3 regions of the Pseudoalteromonas sp. B131b genome follow, and region 3 is predicted to be linked to each of the others. Evidence: predicted binding sites of a transcription regulator. Region 3 holds the regulator's gene; each other region holds the start of a gene.

Region 1 (5,997 bases), 410 kb from region 3:
CACACGAAAAGTTATTTATTTCCAAAAAACTCAGCGTCTCTAAATAAAATTTTATACCAATCTGCTTATGTATGGGGTCTATTTAACGTTAAGAAAATTACGCTAGAACTAGGCAAAAGTTTTTGTATCTAGTTGTTCTAAATAAAAAATTTTAACGACGTTATAGTGCAATTTAATTCGTTAAATTGATCAAAGATTTATGCAGGTTGGTATTATAGGGTTATTAGATAATTTATATTGTTCAAATACTTATACCAACTCTTTTAATTAAGTGATCTATTTTTAGATAACAGAATCGTGTCGATAACAAGACAAAAAATCGTTATTTAATTGTCCTATATCAGAAATTTTTAACGCCGTTAGCGTCAGATTTAATCCCTCAAACTGATTAAGCATGATTGCGGATTGGTTGGTTAGTATTATTCAGATTGATATTAAAACCCACATAACAAAAATGGACCACTTGGGTCCATCTCTACTTTACGAGTACTTAAAATTTAAGAGTTACTCGTCGTCATCTAAATCAGCTTGTTGACGCTGTGCCGGCTTTGCTAAAATCTCTACGTAGAAAGACTTTAAATCTTGCTTTTCGATGTCGCTGATATGATTGCTAATCTCTGCAACGTGCACTACTTGAGCATCTTCAGCTGTATTACCAAACTTACAGTCAAATGCCCAGTAATCAGCATCTTCAGGTAGCGTTTTATTACGTTCTCTTTTCAAATATTTTTTCACTTCGTGCTTTGCAGCATCGACCATACGAGGGTATTTGATTTTCTCGTGATTCAGCGTGAATGTTTTCTTCATTACGTTCCTAATTACCTTGGTTTAATGATAACGGCATTTCATGTCATACCATTTGACATCATTATAGCAATTGCATTAAATTTTTGGATGGTTTTTTTAAACTAAATCAATTTTTAGGCAATTAACATTATAAATAGCTACAAAGCCTCTCTTTTTAGCCATCATTATTATAAAAATGACCATTTAAAGCTTGTTTTACTGGGCCTGACATAAGCTGATTTGAAATCGTAGATAGATAAATTATTTTGTAGGTCAATATTATGCTGTAGCTAAGTGAAGCGGTTGATGTAATGATTCACCATTAAGACCATCATAGAATGAAGCTACGTCCATTTGCGGATGCGATAGCTGAGTCTCTTTGTTCTTAATACGTCTGCGCACAGCTAGCTCACAATTATCAAGCACATTGAGTGGAATATGAGCTAAATCATTTCTTATTGAAAGTGGTTCAGGGTTTAAGCAGTGTCGTAACTTAATATCGCTCATACCTGCATGCTCTCCCACATTTGATAATAAAGCGGCGTTGTGTTGCCCAATCAACATATTAAATTCATCAGGTGCTAAAGGCTGCTTCGGACCCGAACCAAATTGCTTACGAAGTGTCTCTTCTTCAACAATAGGGTTTTCAATATCTGTTTTTGGAAAATGGAACTGACTAAAATCAAGCGCATCGTGGGATAACATTGCCAATAAAAGAGAAAACTCTCCTCGACGTTGTTCGTGTACACTTTTATTCAACCGTGTACTTAGTTGACTCTCTGTGATTAACAAATCGTCGATTTGCATAGACTTTAGCCGATTATTGTAGGTAATAGATATTTATCGGCTTTATTTCATTTTTCTTTAGCTTTTTTCTTTACTTAAATATAAGTTTTGCTATTATCAGCGCCGTTGCACTGGAGGGGTTCCCGAGCGGCCAAAGGGATCAGACTGTAAATCTGACGGCTCAGCCTTCGCTGGTTCGAATCCAGCTCCCTCCACCACTTTTCTTACCGCTAAGTTAAGTGGGGCCAAGTGTAACAAAATTAGTGTGGAGGGGTTCCCGAGCGGCCAAAGGGATCAGACTGTAAATCTGACGGCTCAGCCTTCGCTGGTTCGAATCCAGCTCCCTCCACCACTTTTCTTCTAAAATACCTTATATTTTAAACTTCAATAATTTTTTAAAATTCCCACTGTAAACTTTGTCCATTATTCTTTAACCAATCTGATGCTATCTTATGATCCGGATAAAACTTAGCTACACGTTGCCAAAATACACGACTGTGGTCTAAGTGACGTAAATGCGCCAACTCGTGGACTATGACGTAGTCTATAATTGATTTTTTGGCTCCAATCAAGAGTAAGTTAAACGAAAGCTCACGTTTACTATTACAACTCCCCCATTTACGTTTATAGATACGTATTCGTAAATCATTCGGTAAAGGTTCCTCCATTAGTTTACAAAAGTGGGCAAGACGCATATCAATATATAATCCTAATTTTTCAGTTAAATACGCCTCAAGTAATGTTTTATACTTCAATTTTTTATGGCTCACTCGAGAAGAACACAATACGCTTAATGTATTCTCATGCTCTATAACTTGAGAATGCAAAGCGTGTTCAAACGTTATGTCTATAAGATTTGAGAAAATTAGAATTTTATGTGTTTCGAGTGGATATTGCTTTGAGTCTGCAATATTAATCTGTTTATCAAGTTGGCTATTTACCCAATCTCGTTTCTCAACCAACCATAAATCCAACTGTTTTTTAGGAACATAATGAGGCGCATAAACGGTTATTGACCGTTGGTGCACTTTAATAGCAACAGTCTTACGTCGGGCACTTCGCTTTAATTGATACTCAAACAACAGTTCTACCACATTTAACCAACACGAAATTTCTAATATTTTATACCAATAGGCTTAAGTATGGGATCTAATTAATAATAAAAAACTGGTCTATAACTAAGTGAAAACTTTATATCTAACTGCTTCAAACGATAATAGAAGACCAAGCCCTGCTGACCTTACAATATTAAAGTTCATTTTATCTAAGAGCGATTTAATCGCTGCGTGAGGTGTGTCACCTAGTGGGGTCGGTAACTTTTCATGCGTTACCTTACTGACTTACATCCATGTGAAAACAAGTAAAAACCTAGCAAAGCTTCTGCGTCCTGATCACGATTTTCACCTATATTTGTGCAGCGACAAAACGTAAATTGCCTTTAGGTTGAATCCTAAAAACAGCGCATGTCTGGCACTTATGTTAACTGTACAAGCACAAATAATTGCTAAAAAATACAGTTTCACTTGAAACAAAAAAGCAGCGAATAAACCCCAATTAGATATTATTCAAAGTGATAGCAGTATGATAAAAACTTACACATAAATTCATATAATGGGAATTATAGGATTAACTGCATTAGCTTTTTTAGATGAATGCGAACCTAAGTTGACCGATGGATAGTAAAGTTTTATATACGAGTAATCATGAGATGTGATCTCATGGCTATTACCACTGTCATCTTTAAAATACATTGAAAACGTTACACCATGATCAGCAAGAACCGCTTTTATATTTAAACTTTCAAGATGACTAAGCCACTGTATAAATTGCTCCCCTGTTGCCAAAAATGCAATTCCTTTACTGCGCCCCTCACCTTCAAAAAGTGCTAAACGAGTCTTTGAACTAGCATCCTCGAGCGTTAAAGGTCCTCGTTCGTCCTCATTCCAAAAAGCAAGTTCGGGTACTATACTAAAACCTAAAACGCGCTCATACCATTTAACTGCATTCGATAAATTTTCAACATTCAAATGGCAATGATCAATACCTGACAATTTAGGCATATTTTTATTATCCACGTTACTCACCAATTTCTGACTTTAATTGCTCTAAAAACTCATGCATGTAAACTGTACGCCTATTCGCTTCTGCTTTAGCTGATGGGGTATTCATGCTTTGAGCAATATGTAATAGTTTTATAAAAAAATGATCAAGTGTATATTTTTTATCATCAGCTTCTCGTTCAATACAAAAAGGGTCTTCTGGGTTATACAATAACCGAGAAATTGAGCCGCCAACTTTCATACATCGACTCACTCCAATCGCACCTAGTGCATCCATTCTGTCAGCATCTTGTACTATTTGCGCCTCAACTGTTTTAATTTCTATATTTGCGCTAAAGCTATGAGCCGCAATAGCATGATGAATATCATCAAAAAGTGACTCGTCATAATCAATCGATTTTAAAAATTCCAGTGCCTTATCTGCTGCCATAGTAGAGGCTTTTGCACGATCAGGGTGGTTTTTAGCCACCGCCACACAGTCATGCATCCACGCTGCAGGTAATACAACTGACATATTAGCCTGCTCTGCATTACATAGTTTTATTGCAACGCGCACCACTCGCTCTATATGCGTAATATCGTGAGCCACATCGGCATGCACTAAAGAGGTTATAAATTCTCTGCATTGTGAATTAAGTATTTGTAAATCGGGGCTTAAAACGGCGTCAGGCACTTTCAGGTTCCAAAAGCTAATTAATAAGTGAATTATTAGTACTTTACCGTGCTTTATAGCCCTCTTGCAAAACATTCATTGTATGTTGCCCGCTGCTTGACTAAAATACAGCGCTTATTTATTACTACTGAGAAGCCTTATGTCATCTGCCGTTTACCTACAAGCTGGTCGCGATAAATCATTAAAAAGAAAACACCCTTGGTTATTTTCAAAAGCCATCAAAAAAATTAAAGGTAAACCTGGATTAGGCGACACAGTAACGATTCACGATAGCGAAGGTAAGTTTTTAGCAACTGCTGCTTATAGCCCTCATTCGCAAATTCGTGCACGTGTTTGGAGCTTTGACGAAAAAGAAATCATCGATCAAAACTTTTTTGAACGCCGTTTACGTCGCTCATTAGAAGCACGGAGCCAAGTAATAGAAGAAGGCGGATTAACAGGCTTTAGATTATGTGCAGCTGAGTCTGATTACTTACCAGGCGTTACAATCGATAAATTTGATAATGTACTAGTTTGTCAGTTACTAAGTGCGGGTGCCGAGCGTCATAAAGGCGAGATTGTTGGCGCGTTAATGGCTATTTTTCCAGGTTCTAGCATATACGAGCGCTCAGACGTAGAAGTACGTACAAAAGAAGGTTTGGAGCCAATTAAAGGTGTTCTTTGGGGTAATGAGCCAACACAACCTGTACTTATTGAAGAAAACGGCTTAAAAATTGAAGTCGATATAATTGAAGGTCATAAAACCGGATTTTACTTAGATCAACGCGATAGCCGTGCTGCACTTGAGCGTTTTTCAAAAGACAAAACGGTACTTAACTGTTTTAGTTACACAGGTACATTTTCGTTGTACGCTTTGCGTGGCGGGTGTGAGCATGTCACTAACGTTGATGTATCGCAACCAGCGTTAGATACTGCTAAACGTAATGTTGAGCATAATAACTTAGACTTAAATAAAGTTGATTTTGTGAAGCAAGATGTCTTTAAGTTACTGCGTCAATACCGCGACGAAGGCAGACAGTTTGATACCATCGTAATGGATCCACCAAAGTTTGCTGATAATAAAGCGCAGCTAACGGGCGCGTGTCGTGGTTATAAAGACATCAACATGATTGCCATGCAAATACTAAAACCAGGTGGAACATTACTGACATTCTCTTGCTCTGGCTTAATGGAGCAAAACCTATTTCAAAAAGTTGTTGCTGATGCGGCTCTTGATGCGGGCAAAGATCTACTTATAATGGAGCGATTAAATCAAGCAGCCGATCACCCAATTGCGGGTAGCTACCCTGAAGGCTTTTACTTAAAAGGCTTAATTTGTAAGGTTTTTTAATATCTAATCATTCAATTTAATTAGTTAAACTGAATGATTTCAAGGCCTGCTGTTATTGTGCCATCATCTTCTTTGCTGGCACGTATTACCTTAGCCGTTGCTTTTAACGGTGCAATGCTAGGGTGAGTAGACGCTATATCAACTGTTAAAATAGTATCTGGCTCAAGTAAATCATCCAAATGCAATGATAACCCTGTCGCGCTCAAATCAACACACTCTGCCGTATAATTCAAGCCAGCTACTGGCTCCACTGTTGTTAAATTTGCAGTCGCATTTACCTGCATACGTCTAAAGTTTCGTTTGTCATCTGTGAACATAAATCCCTCTACACTATTGTATTAATTTGCTCTAACAATACACTC
Region 2 (5,997 bases), 220 kb from region 3:
AAGTAACAGCATGCTGCTCTGCAATGGCCACATCAAAATACTGGTCAGGGAATTCTTTAGAAAAACGCACCATACCTGAGCCTTCGCGCATTGCTGGCGTAATCGCCATTAAATTACTGTCTTGCTCTGCCATATCGCATAACCAATCGCCAAATACTTTTGAAAAAGTAGCTGCACTAGGTTTAGATTTAGGTAAGCTAGTTGTGCTTGGGTCAAATTTTGGTACGCCATGATAGCCAATCGGATCGGCTTCAGCTGGTTTATAACCCTTACCTTTTTGCGTTTTTATATGTAAAAGTTGCGGACCTTTTAAATTACGCATATTACGTAATGTATCTACAAGCATGTTTACATCGTGACCATCAATTGGGCCGATGTAATTTAGGCCTAATTCTTCAAAGAAGGTCCCTGGGATCATCATGCCTTTAATATGCTCTTCCATTTTACTGGCAAGTTGCTTTACCGGAGGCACGCCTGAGAGTAACTTTTTACTACCTTCACGAATGTTAGTGTAAAAGCTACCAGATAAAATTCGGGCAAAGTGATTTGTTAAGGCGCCAACATTTTCAGAAATCGACATTTCGTTATCATTTAAAATAATAAGCATGTCTGATTTTACATCACCTAAATGATTCATCGCTTCAAATGCCATGCCTGCGGTTATTGCTCCGTCACCAATAATGGCTACAGATTTTCGACCTTTGCCTTCTTTTTGGGCGGCAATAGACATACCTAAGGCAGCTGAAATAGAGGTGCTTGAATGACCTACGCTAAACGTATCGTATTGGCTTTCATCGCGAAAAGGAAAAGGGTGTAAACCGTCTTTTTGGCGAATAGTGTGCATTTGGTCGCGGCGACCTGTAAGGATTTTATGCGGATAAGCTTGATGACCCACATCCCAAACTAGGCGATCGTCTGGAGTGTTATAAACATAATGTAGCGCAACGGTTAGTTCAACCGTCCCTAAACCAGACGCTAGATGACCGCTACTTTGCGATACTGAGTTGAGTAAATAATCGCGCAGCTCATTGCTAAATGCAGGGAGTTTATCTTGCGCTAAATCACGCAATTGGGCTGGCTCGTCAACCAAATTAAGTAATGGATACTTGCTACTATCAAGTGTCATGGTTTTATATATATCCTTCGCTAACATTAATTAATCCAAAGCTTTTACGAATAATTAATGTTGAGTAATAATGTCAGTGTTAATTGCAATACGTATGAGTAATAATTAGTGGTCACGCTCAATTAGGTAATTTGCCAGCGATGCGAGAAGTGTGGTGTCTGCATCTATATTTGCCAACGCTTCATGGGCTTGTTGTATTAAGTTTTGTGCCTTTTCTTTAGCGCCTAGCATACCTAATAACGCAGGGTATGTCGCTTTATTCGCGGCAATATCGGAGCCTTGTGGTTTACCTAAAGTAAACGTATCGCCTTCAACATCTAAAATGTCGTCGTGTACTTGAAATGCAAGCCCTATAGCATACCCAAAAACGCTTAAGTTTTCTAAGGTTTGTTCATCAACATTTTCGCTGCACAGTGCACCAAGTGTAATTGCGCAATTAATAAGTGCGCCAGTTTTTAGCTTATGTATTCGCTCAAGTTCTTGTACTGTAATGATTTTATCAGTGGCTGCAATATCTAAACCTTGACCTGAAACCATTCCTTCAAGGCCTGATGCGTGGGCGAGTGTCGCTATCATTTTTACCTGTGTTTGAGCAGAGCAGTTAAAACTATGTTTAGCAATTAGTTCAAAAGCTAAAGTTTGAAGAGCATCGCCGGCTAAAATTGCTTGGGCTTCACCATAAACTATATGACAAGTTGGTCGACCACGACGCAGATCGTCGTCATCCATAGCAGGTAAGTCATCATGTACTAGCGAGTAACTGTGTATGCATTCAATAGCTGCTGCTAATATATCTAAATCTTTTTTGTCTGCCCCTAATATTTTGCCTGTTGCGTAGACTAAAAATGGGCGCAGCCTTTTTCCACCATTAAACAAACTGTAATGAGTTGCTTCTTTTATTGCTCTATCACTATCAAGTGCTTGTTCAAAATAAAGGTTTAGTGCTGATGCAACGTCTATTTGAGCACGCTCAATATGTTCTTTAATGCTCACCGCTATTCCATATCATTATCAAAGTTTGTAAGTACTGATTTATCGCCATTACCCATTAAAATAGATACCTTTTGTTCTGCTTGCTTGAGTTTACCAGATGAAGCGTTAGCTAGAGCAATACCGCGTTCAAACTGCTTCAATGACTGCTCAAGCGATAAATCACCTTGTTCCATATCACTAACAATTATTGATAATTCTTCTAGTGCTTGTTCGAAACTTAAGTTTTCAGGTTTTTTAGTCGCCATCTTATTTCAGCTTACTTGATAAATTTAGGAGCCAATTTTAGGGGGAATGCTAAACTAGGTCAAAGAATGATATGTTTTTTTCTTCTATTACGGCTAAATGTTACTTTATGTGGATTAATAAAGCCTTAATTACGGTCATACTGATATCATTTAAATGATTAATCGTTATATTAACATTGTAACTTTGTTTAAAAATAATCCTGAAATTGTTTTTTATGTTTATTTTCATATATGACTCAAGCAATTTAGCATGTTGCCGATAAGCAGTTAATAATAAAAGTTTTACAATAAGGCCTTAGTGCATGAAACCTCTGGAGGTAATGTGGATTTAGCAACCATAATAGGGATCCTTGGCGCAATTGGCTTAATTGTCATGTCCATGTTTATGAGTAGTAGTGGTGAAATGGCCATGTTTTACAATACCCCTTCAGTGGTAATTGTATTTGGTGGCTCTATATTTATAGTTTTATCTAATTACACCATGGGACAATTTTTTGGGATAGGTAAAGTTGCCGCTAAAGCTTTTATGTTTAAAATTGAATCGCCGGAAGAGTTAATTGAAAAAGCGGTTGAACTTGCAGATTCAGCTCGAAAGGGCGGTTTTCTGGCGCTTGAGGAAGCTGAAATACCAAATCAATTTATGCGTAAAGGTGTAGATATGCTAGTTGATGGTCACGATGCTGACGTTGTTAGAGCGACCTTACAAAAAGATATCACTTTAACTTCAACACGACATGAAATGGGCGCAGGCTTATTTAAAGCGATGGCCGATATTGCTCCTGCAATGGGTATGATTGGTACGCTTATTGGTTTAGTTGCTATGTTATCGAATATGGACGATCCAAAATCAATTGGTCCTTCAATGGCTGTTGCACTATTAACTACCTTATACGGTGCCTTTTTAGCAAACGTAGTGGCTATCCCTATTCAAGTTAAATTGGAACTTCGTAAAGACGAAGAGGCGATGAATCAACGTTTGATTTTAGATGCAGTTTTAGGTATCCAAGATGGTCAAAATCCAAAAGTGATTGAAGGTATTTTGAAGAACTACTTAGCTGAATCAAAACGTAAAGTTGATACTGAGGAGTAACCATGTCTGAGCAAGAGTGTAAATGTCCACCTCCTGGTTTACCTGCTTGGATGGGAACCTTTGCCGACTTAATGTCTTTACTGATGTGCTTTTTTGTACTCTTGCTTGCATTTTCTGAAATGGATGTACTTAAATTTAAACAAATAGCAGGCTCGATGAAGTTTGCTTTTGGTGTGCAGAATAAAATTGAAGTAAAAGATATCCCTAAAGGTACCTCTGTTATTGCTATGGAGTTTACCCCAGGCAAACCAGAACCCACTCCAATAGAAACTATTCAACAACAAACAGTAGAAATGACTCAACAAATGTTAGAGTTTCAGGCTGGAGAAGAAAGCTCAGCTGGTGGCAGGCAAGAACAACGCGGGGACAAACGTGGTGGCGAATCTCGGAGCACTTCGCAAGAAAAATCATCAGAGCAGGCTATTTCAGCAGCGGATCAAGAACAAACAAACGAGCTTGTTAAAAAAATCGCGCAGCAGCTTGAAAAGCAAATTATTGATGGTGCAATAGAGCTTGAGTCTTTAGGGCAGCAAATAATTATTCGTATTAGAGAAAACGGTTCCTTTCCTTCAGGTAGTGCATTTTTACAACCTAAGTTTAAACCTATAATTCAAGATATCGGTGTTCTTTTAAAAGATGTGCCAGGAGAGATTACAGTTTCAGGGCATACCGATGATTTTCAGGTATCGAATGAACTGTATGTTAATAATTGGGATTTATCATCTAAACGTGCTGTGGCTGTTGCAAGTGAATTACAAAAAGTACAAGGCTTTGACAAAACTCGGATGATGGTTGTTGGGCGAGCTGAAACAAGACCACTTGTACCAAATGATACAGATGAAGACCGCCGAAGAAATCGTCGTGTCGAGATTTCTATTTTGCAAGGTAAAGCAAAAGAGTCAGCACCTATTGATGTTAGGTAGTACCGCTTGGCAAAGCAGTTTTTTTAACTTAAGATAATAAATCTTAACAAATGTAATGGAGTACCCATGAATAAAAAATATAAGTATAGCGATATGCCAGGAAATGGTAGTGGCGGAGATGATGATAAGACGAAAGAATAACAATGCCTTTATGGGTTGATAAGGTAATTGCACTTCTTGAACTTAGCTGGGTTTTATTTTTAATCCCAGCTATTTTTATTTTCTATTTGCGTAAAGATTTTTTAGCATTACGATTTGTATGTGTTACAGGTGTATTTTTCTTATTTGGTGCACTTATATACGATTCTTTAAGAGAGTTTGATAAAGATATTTATGTATATAGATATCTTGTCTGGGCATTTAATGACGTTGCTTGGATGGCTTTAATTGCTTATCTTGGGATAAAAGACAAGGTTTACTTATGGCAATGTGTGTTAGGTCAGTTGGTTGTTATCACAGCGCCAATTTTACAACTTTTTCGCGTTGTTGATCGCCACCTTTGGGATTTATCTTATAGCACGCTAATGTATAAAACGCTTTTACCTTTAATTAATACGGGCACCATAGTGGTGTGCTATCTTCCGCTGATTTATTTAGTGATAAAAAATAATAAAGTTATAACCAGTAATGGTTATAAAAAAGCCCCTCCTTTAAAATAGCTGTGCTAAACTACTGTTCATATGAACAGTGGTGAGCGAGCTATGAAACTCTACATTGCAGAAAAACCTTCACTTGGACGCGCTATTGCTGATGCGTTACCAAAACCACATAAAAAACACGATGGCTATATAGAAGTTGCTAACGGTGATTGTGTCTCGTGGTGTATTGGGCATTTACTAGAACAAGCAGAGCCTGATGATTATGATGAGCGCTTTAAAAAGTGGCAGTTTGATCACTTACCTATAATACCTGAGCAGTGGAAGTTAAAAGCCAAAACCAAAACTCGCAAACAGCTCACTGTTTTAAAAAAATTAATTAAACAAGCTTCGCAACTTATTCACGCTGGCGATCCAGACCGCGAAGGCCAGCTTCTGGTCGACCAAGTAATAGAAGAAGCTAAAATAAGTCAGGCTAAAAAGCAAAGTACGCAACGTTTACTCATTAGTGATTTAAACTTGTCGGCGGTAAAGAAATCATTGGGCGCAATGCGTTCTAATCGAGATTTTATTCCGTTAAGTGTATCTGCTTTAGCGCGCTCTCGTGCGGATTGGTTATTTGGTATGAATTTAACGCGTGCATATACATTAGCTGGGCAAAAAGCAGGATTTGGTAATGTGCTTTCGGTAGGGCGGGTTCAAACCCCTATTTTAGGTCTTGTTGTTAATAGAGATAACGAAATAGCTAATTTTGTATCTAAGCCTTTTTACGATGTATTGGCGCATTTGTTTACTCCAGATAATCAACCATTCATAGCTAAGTGGGTTCCAAGCAAAGCATGTGAGCCACATCAAGATGAAGAAGGGCGAATACTTAACAAAGCTCTTGCAGAAAATGTTGCTTCACGCATTACAAAGCAAAGTGCTGAGCTTACTTCACTCGACCAAAAACAAAAAAAGCAAAGTGCTCCATTGCCTTATAATTTATCTGCTCTGCAAATAGATGCAGCTAAAGCATTTGGAA
Region 3 (5,997 bases):
AACAATAAGATTTTAAAGGGGTTGAATAATGAAAATTAAACGTTTTTTTGCTAAAGATATGCGTACAGCACTTAAAGAAGTGAAAGATGAACTTGGTGTTGATGCGGTTATTATGTCTAACAAAAAGCTGGCTAATGGCGTTGAGATTGTAGCCGCAGTTGATTATGAAAAAGCGGCCCCTAAATCAGCTGCACAGCCGCAAAATACTTTAGCGCGTGCGGATGACTCAGCACAATCACACAGTATACATAATTTTGTAAAGCCAGAGCCTCAACGCGCTAAAGCTGCCCCCCAAGCTAGGGTTGCAGATAGTTTAGAAGCTTTACTAGAGCGTCAATCTCCTCGCCCACGTTCACCTGAATTAGCATCAATGTTTTCTCAATCGGGTATTGAAACGACCGATAATTATCAAGAGCCAGTTGTCAAACCTCGCTCAGCGAATATGTTTGCTCGCGAAGATATTGCACCAACACGTCCACAGACCCAAGCCGATAGTTTAGGTTTTGATGACCTAGATCGTGATTTTGATGATCTAGATAGCCCCGTAACACCTCAAGCGCACGTTAAAAATAATGAAAGTGAAGAAATGACGTCAATGCGTGAAGAAATGAACGCTATTCGTCAATTGCTAGAGCACCAAGTGTCAGGTTTAATGCAGCAAGATATGGCACGCCGTGACCCCACACGTGCTTGTATGATTGACCGTTTAGTTGGTATGGGAATCGATAAAGAAGTTGCAGAACAAATGGCGTGTTTTGTACCTGATGACGTATCTCGCCAACAAGGTTGGAAGGCTTTGTTAACAATGGTCGAAGACCAGATGCAAACTACGAATAATGAAATACTACGTCAAGGTGGTGTTTACGCATTGGTAGGCCCTACTGGTGTGGGGAAAACGACAACAGTTGCAAAGTTGGCTGCTTTAGGCGCACAGAAATACGGTGCAGATAAAGTGGCGCTAATAACCACCGATACATACAGAATTGGTGCTTATGAGCAACTTGCAACATACGGTCGAATTATCGGTTGTGGAGTAAAGCAGGTTAAAGATGCTAATGAATTAGCTGAAGTTTTATACCATTTACGAAATAAACGTCTAGTATTAATTGATACAGCAGGTATGAGTCAACGAGACTTACGTTTAACAGAGCAATTGAATACGCTTATGCGCAATCAACGTGTTGATATTCGTAGTTATTTAGTATTAAGTGCAACAGCGCAAATAAATGTCTTGCAAGAAACAGTACGACATTTCAAAAAAGTGCAGTTAAGTGGTTGTATTTTCACCAAGTTGGATGAATCTTTAAGTTTAGGTGAGATTATTAGTATTGCGATTCAAAATCGCCTTCCAATAGGGTATCTTACTAATGGTCAACGAGTTCCAGAAGACATTCGTGTTGCAAATGCAGAAAAACTAGTAAAAAAAGCTGAGCAATTATATTTGAAAAGAATAAAAGCACAACATTCACGACACCAAGCAGTGGCGTCGAGCACAGTAGGGATGTATGATTAACACAGTATTAGATCAAGCAAGCGGCCTGCGCAAAATGAGTCAAAACAATAACAACGGCGTAAAAGTTATCGCTGTTACTGGTGGCAAGGGTGGTGTAGGTAAAACAAATGTTTCACTTAACACGGCAATAGCATTAGGCCAGCAAGGTAATCGAGTTTTAGTACTTGATGCCGACTTAGGTCTAGCGAACTGTGATGTGATGCTCGGATTACGGGTTGAACGTAATTTATCACATGTACTTTCTGGTGAGTGTGAACTCGATGAGATTTTAGTTGAAGGTCCTGCAGGAATTAAAATTGTACCAGCGACCTCTGGTTCTCAGAGTATGGTGGAATTATCACCGTCTGAACATGCAGGCCTTATACGCGCTTTTAGCGAATTAAATACCGAATTTGATATCTTAATTGTAGATACCGCTGCGGGTATTTCAGATATGGTACTGAGTTTTTCTCGTGCTGCTCAAGATGTAATGGTTGTAGTGTGCGACGAACCGACTTCAATCACAGATGCTTATGCACTTATTAAAGTGTTAAGTCGTGAGCATGGGGTGTATAAATTCAAAATTGTAGCTAATATGGTTCGTAGTATGCGTGAAGGTCATGAGTTATTTGCAAAACTTTCAAAAGTAACGGACCGATTTTTAGATGTGTCAATGGAGTTGGTTGCAACAATCCCTTATGACGAAAATATGCGTAAGGCAACTCGCCGTCAAAAAGTGATTGTAGAACTTTTTCCTAGTTCTCCTGCTTCAGTTGCCTTTAAAGCACTGGCGACAAGAGCAGTGAAATGGCCTATACCTAACCAACCTTCAGGACATTTAGAATTTTTTATTGAGAAGCTAGTTAACGGCTAATTATGACAACATTGGTAAATAGAGCTATGGGATATCAATCAACACAAAATTTAAATGTGATTGTTGAAAAACATGCATCGCTAGTCAAAAAAGTGGCATGCCATTTAATTGCTCGTTTGCCTCCAAGTGTCCAACTCGATGACCTAATTCAGTCGGGTATGATAGGCCTAATTGAAGCATCAAAAAACTTTGATGCAACCAAAGGCGCAAGTTTTGAAACGTTCGCGGGAATACGAATTCGCGGTGCCATGCTTGATGAAATGCGCCGTGGTGACTGGGCTCCTCGGTCGGTTCATAGAAAAAGCCGTCTTGTAGCCGAGACGATTGCTGGATTAGAAAGTAGCTTAAATCGTGAACCAACCGATATAGAAGTTGCTGAAAAACTTGAAATTTCGTTAAATGAGTACCATCATATTTTAAACGATGTAAACACAAGTAAAGTGTTAGGCATCGAAGACCTCGGGGTCGATGAAGATGTTATTACCACGGCGGGCCAAGATTTAACGCTAGACAAACCGTTTAATAACGTTAAAAATGAACGATTTAATGAATCATTATTAAATGCTATCAAGTCATTACCAGAGCGAGACGCAATGGTACTTTCTTTGTACTATAACGATGAAATGAATTTAAAAGAAATTGGACATATACTCGATGTAAGTGAATCGCGTGTAAGTCAGATACATGGTCAGGCGATGATTAAGCTAAAAGCAAAAATCAATGACTGGATAAACTAGTAGTAAGTAAATACAGGTTAAGACCTCACTGGAGGATGTTTTGGATAAAAACATGAAAATTCTTGTTGTTGATGATTTTTCGACAATGAGACGTATTATTAAAAATCTATTGCGCGACTTAGGCTTTACCAACGTCCAAGAAGCGGATGACGGCTCTACAGCCTTACCCATGTTACAAAATCAAGTTTTTGATTTTGTGGTAACAGATTGGAACATGCCAGGAATGCAAGGTATTGATCTTTTGAGAGCGATAAGGGCTGACGATAAATTAAAACACCTTCCTGTTTTAATGGTGACAGCTGAAGCTAAAAAAGAACAAATAATAGCAGCGGCTCAAGCTGGTGTTAATGGCTATATTGTAAAACCATTTACAGCTGGCACATTAAAAACTAAATTAGAAAAAGTGTTCGAACGCTTAGGTTAATAATAGGGGAAAGGCTTATGCCAGCACCTGCTGCGCCTCGGATAACGTTAGAACAAGCTCGTCAGCTCGTTACTTTTTTAGAAAATGGCGAACATGATAAAGCTGATCAACTAATTTTAGATACTGCATCTAAAGAGCAGTCAGAAATATTTGACGAAGTGGGAAAGTTGACGCGTCAACTACATGAAGCTTTAAAAGGCTTTGAGCTAGACACGCGCCTAACAGATCTCACTAACGACGCTATACCTGATGCTAAAAAACGGCTTAATTATGTCATTGAGATGACAGAAAATGCTGCAAATAAAACCATGGATGCGGTTGAGGCGAGTTTACCGATAGCACAACAGTTAGCGGATGAAATATCCCATATCAAACCGACATGGGACCGTCTAATGAGTCGTGAAATTGAACTCGGTGAATTTAAAGTACTGTGCCACAGCATTGATAAATTCATGAGCAGTTCTCATCATAAAACTGATGAGTTACAAAGCTTCATGACTAACATATTAATGGCCCAAGATTATCAAGATTTGACAGGTCAAGTAATTCGCCGAATTATAGAACTTGTTAGGGAAGTTGAAGAAAGCTTACTTCATCTTTTAACTGCTTTTTCTGAACAAGATATCAGTAAAGCAGTCACCCAAAAACCACAAAAAATAGATGACCCAGTTGACCCAGAAACATTAGCAGGTCCTGAAGGGCCTATTATTGATAAAGAATCACGTAATGATGTTGTGTCTGATCAAGATGAAGTCGATGATCTTTTATCAAGTTTGGGCTTCTAAGAGGAGAGTAACTGCATGTTTGAAGTCGATGAAGATATTTTACAAGACTTTCTTGTAGAAGCAGGAGAAATCCTTGAGCTTTTATCTGAACAGTTAGTTGAACTGGAAAATAATCCAGAAGATACCGAGTTGCTAAATGCTATATTTAGAGGCTTTCATACCGTAAAAGGCGGTGCTGGATTCTTAGCTATGACTGAGCTTGTTGACGCATGTCACGGCGCAGAAAATGTATTCGACTTGTTAAGGCAGGGCGTTCGTTCTGTTAATTCTGAGCTAATGGATGTTATCTTACAAGCACTTGATACTATCAATGAAATGTTTGCGACGATTCAAAATCGTGATAAACCAGAACCTGCGGATCCTCAACTACTTGAAGTTTTACATAAGTTAGGTCTCCCCACAGAAGACGAGTTATCAGGTACTTCTCCTGAAGTTGTTGTAGAACAGCCTCAAGAAGAAGCCGCTGAAGCACAAACTCCCAGTACTGATGGTGCGGACCCTTTTGCTTTTGATGAGCTGTTTAGTGGTCCAACTTCATCTGAAACTGACTCTCAAATTGATGAAATTACAGAGGATGAGTTTGAAAACCTACTTGATGAATTACATGGTACAAGCCAAGAATCGGCAGTAAAAGCCCCCACAAATAGTCATGATTTGAATGGTGATATTACAGACGATGAGTTTGATAATTTACTAGACGAGCTTCATGGTGTTGGCAGTTTCGGCTCTGTTGCAGCGCAAGAAAGTAATGTTACACCTGATGTACAAAAGCCATCGCCTTCGACTAACAATACAGATTCATCGAACGATGATATCAGTGATGATGAATTTGAATCACTGTTAGATGAACTTCATGGTAAGGGAACTGCACCTAAATCTTTAGAAAGCACTCCTGCGATTGCTGAAAAACCAGCCGCAAAACAAGCTGTTCCTAAGCCCAAAGCAGCCCCAGTACCAAAAGTTGAAGCATCAAAACCAGTACCTGCAAAACCTGCTGAAAAAACAGCTGCTGCAGCTCCAAAAAAGGCTACTGCACCAACTGCTGAAACGACAGTGCGTGTTGACACTAAACGCTTAGATCAAATTATGAATATGGTCGGTGAATTGGTACTTGTTCGTAACCGCTTAGTTAGCTTGGCTACGAATTCTGAAAGCGAAGCAATGGGTAAAGCTATATCTAACTTAGATGTTGTTACTGCTGATATTCAAGGTGCGGTTATGCAAACCCGCATGCAACCAATTAAAAAAGTGTTTGGCCGATTTCCTCGAGTTGTTCGTGATTTAGCACGCAGCTTAAATAAAGACATTAATCTATTATTAGTTGGTGAAGAGACTGATTTAGATAAAAATTTGGTTGAGGCATTAGCCGACCCTTTAGTGCATTTAGTGCGTAACTCTGTTGATCACGGTATTGAAATGCCAGATTTTCGTGAGGCTGCTGGAAAACCAAGAACAGGTACTGTTACGTTATCAGCATCTCAGCAAGGCGATCATATTTTACTTACCATTAAAGATGATGGTGCAGGTATGGACGCTGAGAAGCTGAAAAAAATAGCGATTAGTAAAGGTGTTCTTGATCACGACCAAGCAAGCCGGCTTTCTGATACTGAAGCATATAATTTAATTTTTGCACCTGGTTTTTCAACAAAAGAAGAGATTTCGGATATTTCAGGTCGTGGCGTTGG

Evidence for each region. The regulator FliA, encoded in region 3, starts transcription of late flagellar genes. The targets are predictions, from matches to a motif close to CTAAAGNTNNNNNNNNNNNNGCCGATA.
Region 1: a site for FliA is predicted at 1,628-1,654, ahead of P4S65_RS11035 (VC2046/SO_2500 family protein). Genes of this name have one in related genera too.
Region 2: a site for FliA is predicted at 2,600-2,626, ahead of pomA (flagellar motor protein PomA). Genes of this name have one in related genera too.

The regions. Positions count from the first base shown of each region.
Region 1 is NZ_JARLUZ010000001.1:2,381,329-2,387,325, reverse strand. It holds gene P4S65_RS11040 (DUF6172 family protein) at 505-807, opposite strand; gene P4S65_RS11035 (VC2046/SO_2500 family protein) at 1,066-1,593, opposite strand; tRNA gene P4S65_RS11030 (tRNA-Tyr) at 1,706-1,790, shown strand; tRNA gene P4S65_RS11025 (tRNA-Tyr) at 1,840-1,924, shown strand; gene P4S65_RS11020 (M48 family metallopeptidase) at 1,968-2,666, opposite strand; gene P4S65_RS11015 (VOC family protein) at 3,177-3,632, opposite strand; gene P4S65_RS11010 (HD domain-containing protein) at 3,649-4,380, opposite strand; gene P4S65_RS11005 (class I SAM-dependent methyltransferase) at 4,445-5,635, shown strand; gene P4S65_RS11000 (PilZ domain-containing protein) at 5,656-5,952, opposite strand; gene P4S65_RS10995 (response regulator) at 5,961-5,997, opposite strand, start outside.
Region 2 is NZ_JARLUZ010000001.1:1,754,659-1,760,655, forward strand. It holds gene dxs (1-deoxy-D-xylulose-5-phosphate synthase) at 1-1,126, opposite strand, end outside; gene ispA ((2E,6E)-farnesyl diphosphate synthase) at 1,232-2,119, opposite strand; gene P4S65_RS07980 (exodeoxyribonuclease VII small subunit) at 2,122-2,364, opposite strand; gene pomA (flagellar motor protein PomA) at 2,687-3,454, shown strand; gene P4S65_RS07990 (flagellar motor protein MotB) at 3,457-4,377, shown strand; gene P4S65_RS07995 (hypothetical protein) at 4,521-5,036, shown strand; gene P4S65_RS08000 (DNA topoisomerase III) at 5,079-5,997, shown strand, end outside.
Region 3 is NZ_JARLUZ010000001.1:1,975,880-1,981,876, forward strand. It holds gene flhA (flagellar biosynthesis protein FlhA) at 1-8, shown strand, start outside; gene flhF (flagellar biosynthesis protein FlhF) at 29-1,513, shown strand; gene P4S65_RS09000 (MinD/ParA family ATP-binding protein) at 1,506-2,366, shown strand; gene P4S65_RS09005 (RNA polymerase sigma factor FliA) at 2,393-3,103, shown strand; gene cheY (chemotaxis response regulator CheY) at 3,144-3,527, shown strand; gene P4S65_RS09015 (protein phosphatase CheZ) at 3,545-4,312, shown strand; gene P4S65_RS09020 (chemotaxis protein CheA) at 4,328-5,997, shown strand, end outside.